2 regions of the Rhizobium sp. BE258 genome follow, and region 2 is predicted to be linked to the other one. Evidence: riboswitches for the same ligand, from Rfam matches in the RefSeq annotation. Region 2 holds a riboswitch; the other holds the start of a gene.
What was found. A riboswitch is a leader RNA that binds a small molecule or an ion and turns the genes downstream of it on or off. The one in region 2 is predicted to bind glycine.
Positions count from the first base shown of each region.

Region 1 (4,315 bases), on a different contig from region 2:
GATATAGGAAGCCCCGAAAGTGCCTACCGTGATGAGCAGCGAGACGAATTCAGACTCGGCGGGGAAGAAGACTTTGGCGATTATGATTGCCAGAAATCCGTAGATGAAGAGGTCATAGAATTCTAGCGCGTTGCCGATCATCGCGGCAGCTATGACCCTCGCGCCGTTCGACTTTTTGGGTGTTTGATTGATTTGCGACATGACGGTTCCTCCCATGATTGTCGCCTGACGGACCGGAAGTTCGACATCCGGGCTAGTTGAGCACGGGAAGAGCCTAATCGCTGTCCATGTATAGAAGCCAATAAACGAACTATGGGCAGCTATAGCCTCGCACTATTGGAGGATTTTTCTTTCCGGGAGTAAAGGCCGTTAATCTTAGAAGCGTCCCTAAACAGCGAAGACGCAGTGAGATTTTGAGATAAGCGCGATCTTCATGTTATTTTTTGCCGCGTTCCTTGCTGGAATGCTGAATGCTCTCGCGGGAGGTGGAAGCTTCTTGACTTTTCCCGCGCTAGTGCATTTCGGCGTCTTGCCAGTAACTGCAAACGCAACGAGCGCAGTTGTTTTGTTGCCAGGCTATGTCACTGCGACTGGCGCGCTGCTACCCCAGTTGAGGAAGTTGAGCCGTTCGATGCTTCTGGGCCTGTGCCTCGTCGCACTTGCGGGAGGGCTCATGGGTGCACTCCTCCTACTTGTCACATCGAACAAAACGTTCCAGCAGATTGTTCCCTACCTCCTACTTGCTAGCACAGCAATGTTTGCTGCTGGGCCTGCAATCTCGAGATATCTACAACGACGGGGAGATGGCAGCGCTTCGTCATGGCTAATTCCCGGCGTGTTTTGTGTCGCTGTGCTAGGTGGCTATTTTAATGGCGGTCTTGGCGTGGTGCTTTTGGCAGCTCTGAGCATGGCCGGCATGACTGATATGCCGTTGATGAATTCCATCAAGAATGTCGTTTCCTTGACGCTGTCAGTCATAGCAGTAGTGACCTTTGCGCTGGCGGGGATCGTGGAGTGGCAATGGGCTTTGCCTATGATGGTTGCGGCCGCGTTCGGCGGATTCTTCGGCGGGAAACTTGCAAGTCGATTGCCCAATCACATAGTACGCATTTTCGTCATCGTGACAGGATTAATAATGTCGGTCTTGTTCTTTCGCGCGGCGGGTTGAGTCTATAGCTCTGGCCTATTGGACCAAAGGCATCACCAATTGGCGCTAACTCCAATCGGCACTTAGAAGATCGGGTGTTCGCACGTGCGATCTGGGAGAGAGTAGACTTTACTGAGACTACCGCCGAAGGAGCAACCGCCCCGGAAACTTTCAGGCAAAAGGACCAGACTAGCAGCGAATATCTGGAGAATGGCGATATCAATCATTGCCTACCGACGGAGAAAACCTAGCACCAGATAACGGTTGGCTGGGTGAAGCTCTCAGGTTTCAAGACAGATGGGGCTCGGTGCACCGATGGGATGCATCACATGCGCAAACAAGGAGCTCTGTTTTGACGAAGATTGCAATCATCGGAGCCGGCATTGCCGGTGTGACTACAGCGTACGATCTCATTCTACGTGGTTACGACGTTACCCTTTTTGACAGAAATCGCTATCCGGCCATGGAAACGTCCTTCGCGAATGGAGGGCAGTTGTCTGCGTCAAACGCGGAAGTCTGGAACAATTGGTCCACAATATTTAAGGGGCTTAAATGGCTGCTTCGTAAAGATGCCCCCCTACTCGTCAACCCGAAACCGTCATTACACAAATATTCGTGGATGGCAGAGTTTATTTCGAACATCCATAACTACGAAAAGAACACGATCTATACAACGAAATTGGCGATTGAAGCGCGCAAACGCCTTTTCCAGATTGCCAAGGATGAGAGCATTGATTTCGACCACGAACGCCGTGGAATCCTTCACATTTATCGTTCCCGTTCAGGCTTCGAGCATGCCAAAAAGGTCAACAGTATGTTGCTGGCGGGCGGCCTCGAACGGACGGAGCTTACAAACGAGGAGATTCATCTTCTCGAACCAGCCCTCACAGGTGAGTTTTACGGAGGGTTCCATACGCCTTCAGATTCTACAGGCGACATCCACAAATTTACGCGCGGCCTCGCCGCCGCCGCAGTGCGTCGCGGGGTTCGCCTCGTGCAAGATGCGGATGTGAATTCACTTGAGCATAATGGAAAGTCGATACGAGTGCGTTGGAAGACCGATGACGGGTGCGCCGAATTCGATGCGGTTGTCATTTGTGCAGGCGTGGCAAGCCGTCGCTTTGCCTCGCAGGTGGGTGACCGTGTAAATGTTTACCCCGTGAAGGGATATTCGATAACTGTGAACCTCAATGACACGGAGAGCCAGTCGGCAGCGCCATGGGTGAGTTTGCTTGATGACGATGCTAAAATTGTGACGAGCAGGCTTGGCGTGGGTCGGATGCGCATTGCCGGCACAGCAGAGTTCAACGGTGACAACCGCGATATCAGAAATGATAGAATTATGCCGCTGCTCTCCTGGAGCAGAGAATTGTTTCCGAATATGAGTACGGCAAATGTTGTACCCTGGGCCGGTCTGAGACCGATGATGCCCGATATGTTGCCTCGTGTTGGACCTGGCAAAAGGCGTGGAGTTTTCTATAACACCGGCCACGGCCATCTAGGATGGACGCTCTCAGCTGCGACAGCAGAACTCGTTGGATCGGAAATCAGTCAGGCGTTTCCTCCGGACGTTTCTTCAGTGCATGAGACGCGGCTCTCTGACAGACGTGCCGGTCGCTGAAGAGCGGTAAAATCAAATGGCTGTCACAACCGCGCTCACAAAACACTTGCAATTTTCCCGGCGCCTTTTGCGGAGCGCCGGCTTCGTTAACGGCGAATGGACGAAGGGCGACGCGACGTCAACCTTCGACGTGTTCAACCCGGCAAGCGGCGAAGTACTGGCTTCGCTACCCGACATGGGCGCTGCAGACGCCCGTAAAGCGATCGACGCAGCCTATGCGGCGTATCCGTCCTGGGCGGCAATGGCTGCCAAGGAGCGTGGCACTATTCTGCGCAAATGGTTTAGCTTAATTGTTTCCCACGTGGACGATCTCGCGAGAATCCTCACGGCTGAAGTGGGCAAGCCGTTAGCTGAAGCGCACCGGGAAGTCCTGTCTGCCGCCTCGTACATCGAGTGGTTTGCTGAAGAAGCAAAGCGCATTTACGGCGAAACCATTCAGGCACCGTCTGCCGACAAACGCATGCTCGTCATTAAGCAACCCATTGGCGTTGTGGGCACGATCACACCTTGGAATTTTCCCGCTGCAACGATGATGCGGAAGATTGCACCGGCACTTGCCGTTGGTTGCACCGTCGTTTCGAAGCCGACCGAGCAAGCACCGCTTTCGGCGATCGCCCTTGCCGTACTTGCTCAACATGCGGGAGTTCCGGCAGGCGTGTTAAACGTCATCGTCGGCGAAAACGGCCCTGCTATCGGCAAAGAACTCTGCGGAAACGAAAAGGTTCGCAAGATCAGCTTTACCGGCTCCACCGAAGTCGGCCGTATCCTGATGCGCCAGTGCTCGGATCAGATCAAGAAGGTCAGCCTCGAGCTCGGCGGCAATGCACCGTTCATTGTCTTCGATGATGCCGACCTCGATGCTGCCGTCGAAGGCGCAATCGCTTCTAAATATCGCAATGCTGGCCAGACCTGCGTCTGCGCCAACCGTCTCTATGTCCAGTCAGGCATCTATGACGCCTTTGCTGCCAAGCTCGCCGCCAAGGTCGAAGCGATGTCCGTCGGCGACGGCTTTACCTCGGGCGTCACCATTGGGCCGCTGATCGATGAGCAGGGTCTCGCCAAGGTAGAGGACCATGTCGGCGATGCCGTTGCCAAGGGCGCCAAGGTTCTGACCGGTGGCAAGCGCATCGAAGGTGCCGGCACTTTTTTCACGCCGACGGTTCTGACGGGCGTTGCCAAGGGCATGAAGGTGGCCAAGGAAGAAACCTTCGGCCCGGTTGCGCCCCTCTTCCGCTTCGAGACGGTCGAGGAGGTGATCCAGCAGGCCAATGATACCGAATTCGGCCTTGCCGCCTACTTCTACGCCGGCGATCTCAAGAAGGTCTGGAAGGTCGCGGAAGCACTGGAATACGGCATGGTCGGGATCAATACCGGCCTGATGTCGAGTGAGGCTGCCCCGCTCGGAGGCATCAAGCAGTCTGGCCTCGGCCGCGAAGGCTCGCGCCATGGCGCCGATGATTACCTCGAGATGAAATATATCTGCTTTGGCAATCTTTAAGAGGCTGACTCGAAAAGAACTCAATAGACATGGTACCTAGCGAGCCTCC
Region 1 covers NZ_JAVDWL010000011.1:82,501-86,815, forward strand. The annotation lists gene J2X43_RS29370 (MFS transporter) at 1-201, opposite strand, end outside; gene J2X43_RS29375 (sulfite exporter TauE/SafE family protein) at 434-1,168, shown strand; glycine riboswitch at 1,251-1,344, shown strand; gene J2X43_RS29380 (D-amino acid dehydrogenase) at 1,500-2,768, shown strand; gene J2X43_RS29385 (NAD-dependent succinate-semialdehyde dehydrogenase) at 2,785-4,266, shown strand; partial or broken gene J2X43_RS29390 (IS5 family transposase) at 4,287-4,315, opposite strand, start outside.
Region 1: another riboswitch for glycine. It lies ahead of J2X43_RS29380 (D-amino acid dehydrogenase); the one in region 2 lies ahead of gcvT (glycine cleavage system aminomethyltransferase GcvT).

Region 2 (4,315 bases):
GAGCGCCTCGCGTTCCGTCATCGGCGCGCCCCAGACGAGTGGCGCCTTCTGGCGGATGGAGGGCGGCACGGTCGCATCGATCAGCCCGTCGAGGCTGTTATAGCCGATGACCTTGAGCATATCGGTCATTTCGGCCGGGGACGGTCCGATATGACGGCGGTTTGCGAAGTCATACGGCTGGTAATCAGTAAACTGGAATTCCGTCGGCGTCGTCATTACGCGGTGAGCTCCTTGTAGGCCGCCTCGTCGAGCAGGCCATCGGCATCAGCTGCATTGGCAAGCTTCAGCTTGAAGAACCAGCCGGCACCCTGCGGATCGGAATTGACCAGCGACGGATCGGCAACGATGGCCGGGTTCACTTCGGTGATTTCGCCATCAAGCGGACAATAGACGTCGGAAGCAGCCTTCACGGATTCGACGGTCGCGGCATTGTCATTCTTGCCGAAAGTCGCGCCGACTTCAGGCAGTTCGACGAAAACCAGGTCGCCGAGCTGGTCGACCGCGTAATTGGTGATGCCAACCGTTGCAACGCCGCCTTCGATCTTCAGCCATTCGTGTTCTTCGGTAAATTTCAGCATGGAAAGGTCCTCTCTGGAAAAGGTTCAGCGTTTGTAGGTCGGCGTGATAAAGGGCAGGGCGCTGACGGTGATCGGCAGATATTTGCCGCGCACTTCAGCATAGATTTCGGTTCCGGCAGCCGCATGCGAGACGGGCACGTAGCCCATGGCAACGGGGCCCTCGACGCTCGGGCCGAAGCCACCGGACGTAACTTCGCCGATCTCGGTCTTGCCTTCGGCATCGGCGTAGAGCTTCGCGTGGCCGCGCACCGGCGCCTTGCCTTCGGGCTTCAGGCCGACGCGGCGGCGCGTGGCGCCATTGTCGAGTTCGGAGAGAATGCGTGCAGCACCCGGGAAACCGCCGGCGCGGGCGCCACCGGTCTTGCGGGCCTTCTGCATGCCCCATTCCAAGGCCGCTTCGACAGGCGTCGTCGTCGTGTCGATGTCGTTGCCATAAAGGCAGAGACCGGCCTCGAGGCGGAGCGAGTCACGGGCGCCGAGGCCGATTGCCTCGACATCGGGATGCTCAAGCAACCGCTTGGTGACATCCTCGGCCTTGTCGGCGGGAATGGAGATTTCGAAGCCGTCCTCGCCGGAATAGCCCGAACGGGAGACGAGACAGGAAACGTCGTGCAGGCGGCAGTGGCGCACGTCCATGAATTTCATGGCGGCGACATCGGCCCAGAGTTCGGCGAGCACATCGACGGCGCGCGGTCCCTGCAGCGCAACGAGCGCGCGGTCGAGCACGGTGATGTCGCAGCGGTCGCCGATATGTTTCTGCATATGCGCGACGTCTTCGTCCTTGCAGGCGGCGTTGACGACGACGAACAGGTGGTCGTCGAGATGGGTGATCATCAAATCGTCGAGGATGCCGCCATTGTCGTCGGTGAAGAAGCCATAGCGCTGGCGTCCCTCGGCGAGACCGAGAATGTCCACGGGTACGAGGCTTTCGAGCGCGAGGGCTGCATCCTCATACTTGCCGGTCTTCGCCTTCACGATGACCTGGCCCATATGCGAAACGTCGAAGACGCCGGCAGCCTGGCGGGTCTGCAGATGCTCCTTCATCACGCCGGCCGGATATTGCACCGGCATGTCGTAGCCTGCGAAAGGAACCATGCGGGCGCCGAGCGACAGATGCAGCGCATGAAGCGGGGTTTTCTTGAGGGCAGCAGTATCGTCCAATGACGCCTCCGGTCGTTGCGCGTGGAAGTCCATGCGCGGGCTCAAATGAAGGCGCAGTTACGCCTCGTTATCGAGCCCCCTCTGTCCTTGCGCCTGAGATTGTTATCCCTTCGGCGAGCGTTTCGAGAACGCCTCTCTCCAGAGTTCCGTCTGCCCCTTGTGGTCCTTTTGCCTGAGAGTTTCCGGGGCGGTTGCTCCTTCGGCACTGGTTCTTGCAAACCAGCTTCTCCCAACAAGGTTGCCGCAATTATCGGGCGGAACGGGTGCTTGGCAAGAGGGGAATGTCGCCGCCGAACAAATTTTTGTCGCGCCGCCCCGGCGCGAATTGCATTCTGCGTCAAATCGGCTTTTGCTTTTCGCCAATAAAGTGATTAATCGCGACACCAGCGGTGAGGGGATTGGATGACTGCAAGGAGCCGGAAAGCAGGGATGCTGACGCGCATGATCTGCGCGCTGAGCCTGCTTTTGCTCGGCCTTGGGCACCAGCTGCCGCAACTCGGCGCTGAGCCGCTTTACAACGCTGCCGAATATACACTGCCTGGCGGTTCCTTCGCCTCGCTCTGCGTCACCGTCAAGGATGACGAAGGCAAGCGGATCCCGATGGGGCCGAATTGCGACGTGTGCCGTCTCGCTGCCTCGGTGATCCTGCCCGCGCCGGATGCTGCCGCATGGCTGAAACTCGAATTTGCTTCGTTCGAGAACGGCCTGACGAGCGATATCGCGGCCCTGCCGCTTCGCGCAGTGACGCAGCCGAAATCTCGGGGGCCGCCGGTTCTGGCCTGATCTCCAACCCGAACCGAAATGCAATATGATGCCGGAGCCCGCCAAGACGATGCGGATGACGGCGAGGAGATATCAGATGAAAACCGTTCAAACCCTTGGCCTTGCCGCTGCCCTTTCCTTTGCCGCGACGGCCGCTAGCGCGCATGTGACCTTTCTCGACGCCGAGGCGGCGCAGGAAGCCACCATCCTGGCAACGCTGCAGGTCCCGCATGGCTGTGACGGCAAGCCGACGAATGAAGTGCAGGTGAAGCTGCCGGAAGGCTTTGTCTTCGCCAAGCCGCAGCCGAAGGCCGGCTGGGAGCTCGAGGTCATCAAGGGCGACTACAAGAGGAGCTACGACAATCACGGTACGCCGGTGAAGTCGGGCGCGATCGAGATCCGCTGGAAGGGCGGCAATCTCTCCGATGATTTCTACGACACCTTCGTGATCCAGGGTAAGGTCTCCGGCATCGATGCCGGCACCTCGCTGGCTTTCCCGGTCACGCAGCTCTGCGGCGATACCGTCGAGGCCTGGGATCAGATCGCCGCCGATGGCAGCGATCCGCACAAGCTGAAGAGCCCGGCGCCGGTGCTGAAGGTGGTCGAGGGCAGCGGTCACGGCCATGGCCACGACGACATGGCGGGCATGGACATGAGCGGTATGGCCGGAATGGCGATGGCGGCGCCCGCGGGCGACGAGGCAAAGATCGGCGATCTCGAAATATCCGGCGCCTTTGCCAAGGCGATGCTTCCGGGCCAACCTGTCGGCGGTGGCTTCTTCACGGTCAAGAACAACGGCAAGAGCGATGATACGCTTGTCGCCATCACGTCGCCAAATGCCGGCGAGGTGCAGATGCATGAGATGAAGACCGAGAACAACGTCATGAAGATGCGCGAGCTGAAGGGTGGCATCGCCATTCCTGCGGGCGGGACCGTCAAGCTTGAGCCCGGCGCCCTGCATCTGATGTTCCAGAAAGTCACGGCGCCCTTCAAGCAGGGTGACACAGTTCCGGTGACGCTGACATTCGAAAAGGCGGGCAAGGTCGATGTGACGCTGAAGGTGCTCTCGGCGCAAGGCAAGTAACACGCCCGTCAAGGCAACCAACAAAAAGGCCCGCGTCACAGACCGCGGGCCTTTCTGCCTTCCGGGGACAGAAGTTAGAAGTCTTCGTAGGATTTAAGCGCGTGCTGCAGGCCTGCCTGCGGCTGCTTGTTGCCCTTGGTCATCAGGTCCAGCGCCACTTCCGTCGACTGGATGATGTTCGGCATTTCTTCATGTTCGTCGGCCGCTTCGACGCCACGCAGCTGGCGCTCGGCAATCCTGCGGGCATCCTTCGCGGCCATGCTTGCCGGAACGCGCGGAGCGATCCGCAACGAGTCGAAGGCGGCAGCCGCAGTGCTTGCCGATATGGTCACGACCTGTGTCATGCTTTCGACGATACCGGTGTGGCGTTGGCTCCCGGCTAAGGAAAATACTCGCATTTTACCGATCTGCCGGAATTACCGGGAAACGATTGGAAATGCTCTTCTGCTGCGCTAAACAGGGCCATGTTCCAGGCTTTTCTCGTTGCCGCCGGTGGCGCTCTCGGCTCTCTGCTGCGTTATTTCGTCGGCCAGTGGTCGCTCAGACTGTGGGGTCCCAACTTTCCGTGGGGCACGCTGATCGTCAACGTTGCCGGATGTTTCGTCATCGGCGTGTTTGCCGAGATGATCGCCCGCCGTTTCAATGCGTCGGTAGAGTTGCGGCTCTTGCTGATCACCGGCTTCCTCGGCGGTTTCACGACGTTCTCAGCCTTTTCTCTGGACGCAATTTC
Region 2 covers NZ_JAVDWL010000009.1:99,291-103,605, reverse strand. The annotation lists gene gcvP (aminomethyl-transferring glycine dehydrogenase) at 1-216, opposite strand, end outside; gene gcvH (glycine cleavage system protein GcvH) at 216-578, opposite strand; gene gcvT (glycine cleavage system aminomethyltransferase GcvT) at 603-1,739, opposite strand; glycine riboswitch at 1,890-1,982, opposite strand; gene J2X43_RS26960 (hypothetical protein) at 2,169-2,522, shown strand; gene J2X43_RS26955 (copper chaperone PCu(A)C) at 2,599-3,585, shown strand; gene J2X43_RS26950 (hypothetical protein) at 3,660-3,929, opposite strand; gene crcB (fluoride efflux transporter CrcB) at 4,050-4,315, shown strand, end outside.